DNA from 2 places in the Paenibacillus sp. JT22N7 genome. Region 2 is predicted to be linked to the other one. Evidence: predicted binding sites of a transcription regulator. Region 2 holds the regulator's gene; the other holds the start of a gene.
What was found. Region 2 encodes NrdR, which represses ribonucleotide reductase genes. Its sites were predicted from a motif close to AACACNATATATNGTGTT; they were not measured.

Region 1 (3,416 bases), on a different contig from region 2:
ATTTCCGTCGAAGCGAGATACGCCTCGCGGGCCATAAACCCATATAGCTTATCGAGAAAATCGAGAGACTCTGCGCTGCCATAACGGATTTGCAGCTTAATCAGCAGCTCCGCAAGCCCCATCGTGCCGAGCCCGACGCGGCGCTCGCGCTTCTGGTTCGCTTCATTTTCAGGAAAATGATACGGTGTGGTGTCAATGACGTTATCGAGAAAACGCACCGACCAACGCGTCACCTTCGCCAGCTCCTCCCAGTCGACATCATGCTGCTGCTCATTATAGAAACGCGACAGATTGACCGCTGAAAGATTGCAGACACCCCAGCCCGGCAGGCCCTGTTCACCACATGGATTCGTACTAATAATGGGGTTGAAATACCAGCTATTCGACATTTGATTATAATATTCCATAAAAACGACGCCGGGCTCTGCTGACTTCCACGCTGATTCAATTATCATGTGCCAGATATCGCGGGCGCGGACCGTTTTGTACAAAATCACCTTTTTGCCAAGTGCCCGCCAAGCATCCAAATCCCCTGTCCAAAGCTCGTTGTACTGTGCATCCTTCGTATCGGGGAATACAAGCTCCCACTCTAAATCTTCCTTTACGGCTTTCATAAAAGCGTTGCTGACGCATACTGATAAATTCGCGTTCGTCACCTGGCCCATTGTCTGCTTGACTGTAATAAAATCCAGCACATCGGGATGCCAGTCGTTGATCATCAGCATTAAGGCGCCGCGGCGGCTGCCGCCCTGCTCAATCAACCCCGTCGTATAGCTGAACAGCCCGCCCCATGATACCGCCCCGCTTGAAGCGCCATTTACCCCTGCTACAATGGCGCGGCGCGGGCGAAGCGACGATAGATTAATGCCAACGCCGCCCCCGCGCGCCATAATTTCCGTCATTTCCGTCAACGTCTTCATAATGCCGCCACGGCTGTCTGCCGGAGAAGGCAGCACATAACAGTTAAACAGCGTTAATTCCTCGCTGGCACCTGCCCCCGCTGCAATTCTGCCACCCGGCACGAGCTTCCAGTCGTCCAAAATATAGCGAAAACGTTCCGTCCATTCCGCCCGCTTCTCCTCGCTGCCCTCGACTCCGGCCACCGCCTTCGCCAGACGATCCCACATTTCCTCCGGCGCCTGCTCAATGGTCAGCGTCAGCTTCTCAACTGCAGCCGTTATACGCTCACCGTTTCGGAGCTGCACCTCCACCTGGTCCCCCTCACGGGCAACGATCTCTCCGACTTCCTTCGTCGGAAACTTCGGATCATCTTTTGTCAGCACCAGCACGATGTCTCCGGGCTTTGCGCTGCTGGAATCAGCATTTTTCCAGGCATAACGATCGAGAAAAATTTTCTCGCTGAGCCCCTCCAGCCTGCCGCTGCCTATCCTATTTTCCTTTAAGGTTTGTTTCTTCTCCATAAGTAACGCCACCTCTCCTCACATTTGCAAAAACCCACCTATTTGCCCGCTAACACGGTGTCCCACAAATCCGATATATTGTGTCTAAATATCATTATAACATACTACATATTGTGTTTCTCCTTCATTTCCAGCCAAAAACGCCCAATTTTCTCGTTGGCCAAAGCCTGCGCTTTCCTTTGCTTGTCCTCACGCTTTTTTTGGCCCTTTCTTATGAATAGGCGATGAAAGGGCCATACTAGAAACAAAGATTTCAACCTACTCGTTTTGTTCTATTGGACGATGAATGTTTGGCTTAAACGATGAAAGGAGCTGCTCCCTTGTCTTCAGATATTAAACAACCGCTACACGGATCTTCCGCCGCTCCAGAAAGTGCACTAGTCACCCGCAAGCTTCATCCGCTCGTAGATTTGCAATATGACCGTTCCACTTTCGACGAGTTGCAAAGCCGTATTGCCAAAAACGGTCCATGGGATGACTGGACGTTATATCAGCTATCGATGGAAGCGGAGCAGGCGAAACGGATTGAAAGCTTCGAGCAGCTGCAATGCTTGCGCAGTCTGCCAATGCTTGAACCGATGCCTCATCAAATCTCGACCGCGCGCAAGGTGCTGCATGAAATGGGCGGACGCGCCATTCTCGCTGATGAGGTTGGCCTTGGCAAAACGATTGAAGCGGGGCTTGTGCTGAAGGAATACATCGTTCGCGGACTCGTACGCCGTACGCTCATTCTTGTGCCAGCCTCGCTTGTGCTGCAATGGGTGCGCGAGCTGAATCAGAAATTCGGCATTTCCGCCGTCGCTCAGAAAAAAGCCCACACATGGCATTATGACGTCGTCGTCGCTTCGATGGATACGGCTAAACGCGATCCGCATCGCGACGTCATTCTCGGTACCGACTACGATATGGTCATCATCGACGAGGCGCATAAGCTCAAAAACAAAAAAACGACCAACTACCAGTTCGTCACCGAGCTGCGCAAAAAATATTGTCTGCTGCTCACCGCAACGCCGGTGCAAAACAATTTGGATGAGCTGTACAATTTGATCACTCTGCTCAAGCCTGGCCAGCTCGGCCGCCAAAGCGAGTTCGCCGCCAACTTTGTCGTTGACAAGCGTCTTCCGAAAAACGAGGAGCAGCTGCAAACGGCGCTGTCCAGCATTATGATCCGCAATCGCCGCGGCGACGGCGGCATTTCTTTTACGAAGCGTTTTGTGAAAAATATTCCGCTGCAGCTGTCAGCTGACGAGCAGGCGCTTTACGACGCAGTGACCGCCTTCGTGCATGAACGCTACGATGAGAGCGGCCCCGACCTGAGCAGCATGCTGTCCTTGGTCACGCTCCAGCGCGAAGTTTGCAGCAGCCGCGATGCTGTCTTCCTGACTCTCGTCAATATGTTCAAAAAGACGGCTGAGGATTCACCCGTCCGCGCAAAAATATGGGAGCTCGTCGAGTTTATTAAAAAAATTGAAGCCAATACGAAGGCGGAGAAGGCGCTTGAGCTCGTTAAGGAAATGAACGATAAAGTTATTATTTTCACCGAGTATCGGGCTACGCAGGAGTATTTGCTGCAATATTTCCGTTCTCACGACATGATTGCCGTCCCTTACAGGGGCGGGATGAACCGCGGCAAAAAGGATTGGATGATGGACCTGTTCCGCGGCCGGGCCCAAGTATTGATTGCAACAGAGGCGGGCGGCGAAGGCATCAATTTGCAGTTTTGCCACCATATGATCAACTTCGATCTGCCGTGGAACCCGATGCGCGTAGAGCAGCGGATTGGCCGCGTCCACCGGCTCGGACAAACCGAGGATGTCAAGATTTACAACCTATGCACCCTCGGGACGATAGAAGAGCATATTGTGCATTTGCTGCATGAAAAAATTAATATGTTTGAGCTTGTGATTGGCGAGCTGGATCATATTTTGGAGCGTTTTGAGAAAAAGGATGGCTCGCTGGAGCAGCAGCTTGCCCGCATGCTGCTCGAATCAGGCG
Region 2 (3,416 bases):
ATTTTACGGACACCGCAGGCTGCTGACGTTGATAAGTCGGGCACGATTTCCGCCTCCGAGGCGATTATGCTCGGCGTAGCGCTATCGCTCGATGCTTTCGGCGCAGGAATCGGGGCCGCGATGATTGGTTTGCCTGCTTTGCTGACAGCGATTGTGATTGCTGCGGCTAGCGCCCTATTTTTGCTAGGGGGCATCAGCTTCGGCTTTCGCTTCTCGCATTGGAAGGGCATGCAGGCGCTGGCGGTACTGCCAGGCATTTTGCTTATTATGATTGGAATATCAAAGCTGCTGTAAAGATGAGGTGGAAGGGCATGAGGATCGGATTAACCGGCGGCATTGCTACTGGAAAAAGCACCGTTGCCCACCTATTAGTGGAGCTTGGAGCGCTGCTGGTGGATGCCGATCAGGTAGCAAGGGAAGTTGTTTTGCCAGGGGAGCCCGCTCTAGCGGCGGTCGCCTCTGCGTTTGGACAAGCTGTGTTACATAAAGACGGTACACTTGATCGGGCAGCGCTCGGCCAAATCGTATTTAATAATAAAGCGCAGCTGGGGCAGCTTGAGGCGATTTTGCATCCGGCTATTCGGTCTACGATGCAGCAGCGAATGGCTGACTATGAACGGCAGCATCCAGGCAAGCTGGTCGTTGCTGATATTCCGCTGCTGTATGAGACGGAGCAGGACCATTTATATGAAGGCGTGCTTGTTGTGTATGTGCCAGAGCATATCCAGTTGGAGCGCCTGATGGCGCGCAACAACGTAGATGAGCAGGAAGCAAGGCGGCGCATGGGGCTGCAACTGAGCATGGAAGAGAAGAAGCGCAGAGCTAATTGGGTCATCGACAACAGTGGAACGCTGACGCAGACGAGGGAGCAGGTTCAGGCGTTTTGGCAGAGCATGGGTCATACATGCTGAGGGCCAAGAGAAGAAAGGTCGCTCGTAGAAGGCTGTTTTTGCTATTATTTATTATCATAGTTGTCATTATTGTCGCTCAGCCCGCATGGATGCTCAAGAAGCTCTATCCTATTGATTATAAGGCCGATATTCGGGCAAGTGCCATTAGCTATCAGGTTGATCCCCATCTGGTGGCGGCCATTATTAAAGCGGAGACGAATTTCCAGACGGGCAAAGTTTCGAAGAAAGGTGCGCTCGGACTGATGCAAATTATGCCGACCACCGCCAAATGGATTGTCGAGAAGGCAGGCTTCGAGCAGGTGACAGAGGAGACGCTGCGCAATCGTGCTGATGTGAGCATCGAGCTGGGGGTATGGTATCTGGCTTCGCTGCACAAACAATTTGATGAAAATAATATCGTTGTCATTGCTGCCTACAATGCAGGACCAGGTAAAGTCCGGCAATGGCTCGATTCGGGGGAATGGGACGGCACGTTCGAAGAAGCCGCTAAAATTCCATATAAAGAAACACGCGATTATGTACAAAAGGTTGTGAAGTATTATAATAAGTACAAAGACTTGTACCCGGAACTTGAGCCGTAAACAGGAAGAAGCTTTGGCTGCTCGTCACTTCAGGACTTAAGCAGCCAAAGCTGTCTGTTATTACAAGAGCTATTTATTAATGGGAGCCCCCTGCAAGGGATTGCTCAGCGATTTGTACCAGACGGCGGGTAATGTACCCTCCGATGGAACCAGCGTCCTTTGTAGCCATGTTACCGTAGTAACCGTCTTGTGGAATCGCGATTCCAAGCTCTTGAGCAACCTCGAATTTCATTTGGTCGAGTGCTGCTGTCGCTTGTGGTACAACCAGTTGGTTGCTGCTGCGGTTTGCGCTCATGTGTGTTCACCTCCTCGCGGTTGGTAAAAGTATTATGTGCGAAAATCCGAACTTCATTACAGGGATTGTTTGGTAATTTTTAGGGATAGCTTAGAAGGGAGGAAAAGAGAATGAAGTGTCCATATTGCGACTACTCCGGAACGAAGGTGCTGGACTCGCGTCCCGCTAACGAGAACAAGTCCATTCGCCGCCGCCGGGAATGTGAGAAATGCAAAAGCCGCTTCACGACGTTCGAGATGATTGAGGAAACGCCGCTCGTTGTCATCAAGAAGGATGGCAGCCGTGAAGAGTTCAGCCGTGATAAAATTTTGCGTGGTTTAATCCGTGCTTGCGAGAAGCGCCCCGTGCCCGCTGAAAGGCTGGAGGTTGTCGTTTCTGAGGTAGAGAAGGAGCTGCGCACAACTGCACACGCCGAGGTGGAGAGCCGTGTCATTGGCGAACTGGTGATGGGACAGCTGTATCCAGTAGATGAAGTAGCTTATGTCCGTTTTGCTTCTGTTTATCGGCAGTTCAAGGACATTGATATGTTCATGAAGGAGCTTAGCAGTCTGCTGTCGAAGGACAGCTCACCCAATGGAATGAAGGATTAAATCTAATGCTGCTTCCGAAGCAGCGGTATGAATAGATTGGAGAAAACAGCGCCGCTCCAGGCGTTGTTTTTTTGTTTTTTTGCGTTAGAACGCCTTAAACAATAGTGAGTTGAATATTAAAACAGTTAAGTGTATAATTATTCATTGTTGAAAGGGAGGTTTTTTTATATGTCATTCAAAATTAGGCTGGCGGAAAAGAAGGATATCGGCAGCTTGACCGAATTAATGCACGACTATATCGTAGGCTTCTATCAAAATCCTTGGCCGGGCACACCAGAAATTCATCAATTAATTGAGCAGCTGCTGGAAAAGCAGGGCGGTATCCAGTTTGTCGTAGAGAAGGAGCAGCAGCTGATTGGCTTTGCTACTTTATATTTTACGATTAGTACAATGAAGACAGCGCGGATTACGCTAATGAATGACTTTTTTCTGCTGGAGCCGTATCGGGATACGGAAGTGGAGGAAGCGCTATTTTTGACATGCAGAACGTACACACAGGAGCAAGGCTTTGCTCATATGTTCTGGATAACAGCTCCGCAAAATAAGCGGGCCCAACAATTTTTCGCTAAAATGGATGCGGTTCAAGGCAGCTGGGTGAACTATACAATTGTCTAGAAAGCCTGATAAACCGCAATAGTATCCTTCAAGTAACTACACCACTTTCAAGTGCGTACTTCCTCAAATGTCGGAAAGGGGCTAGACTAAAACCTGTAGCAAGGTTAACAATTTCCAACATTTGATGAAGGAGTGTGCGTATACATGGAATTGCAATTGGCGCTTGATTTGGTGAACATTGAGGAAGCAAAGGTTTTGGTCAAAGAGGTTGAGTCGTTTATCGACATCGTTGAAATCGGAACACCTATCGTTATCAACGAGGGTCTGCATGCGGTAAAAGCGATTAAAGAAGCTTTCCCTAACCTCAAAGTGCTGGCCGATCTGAAAATTATGGACGCTGGCGGCTATGAAGTGATGAAGGCTTCCGAAGCGGGTGCGGACATTATTACCGTTCTTGGTGTTTCCGACGACTCCACCATTAGGG

Region 1: the regulator NrdR is predicted to act here: its motif matches at 1,522-1,539, upstream of AC50Y5_RS15700 (adenosylcobalamin-dependent ribonucleoside-diphosphate reductase).

What each region holds. Positions count from the first base shown of each region.
Region 1 covers NZ_JBXENY010000005.1:280,651-284,066, forward strand. The annotation lists gene AC50Y5_RS15700 (adenosylcobalamin-dependent ribonucleoside-diphosphate reductase) at 1-1,421, opposite strand, end outside; gene AC50Y5_RS15705 (DEAD/DEAH box helicase) at 1,832-3,416, shown strand, end outside.
Region 2 covers NZ_JBXENY010000001.1:349,144-352,559, forward strand. The annotation lists gene AC50Y5_RS01485 (MntP/YtaF family protein) at 1-294, shown strand, start outside; gene coaE (dephospho-CoA kinase) at 312-911, shown strand; gene AC50Y5_RS01495 (lytic transglycosylase domain-containing protein) at 950-1,492, shown strand; gene AC50Y5_RS01500 (alpha/beta-type small acid-soluble spore protein) at 1,569-1,787, opposite strand; gene nrdR (transcriptional regulator NrdR) at 1,898-2,377, shown strand; gene AC50Y5_RS01510 (GNAT family N-acetyltransferase) at 2,546-2,992, shown strand; gene hxlA (3-hexulose-6-phosphate synthase) at 3,137-3,416, shown strand, end outside.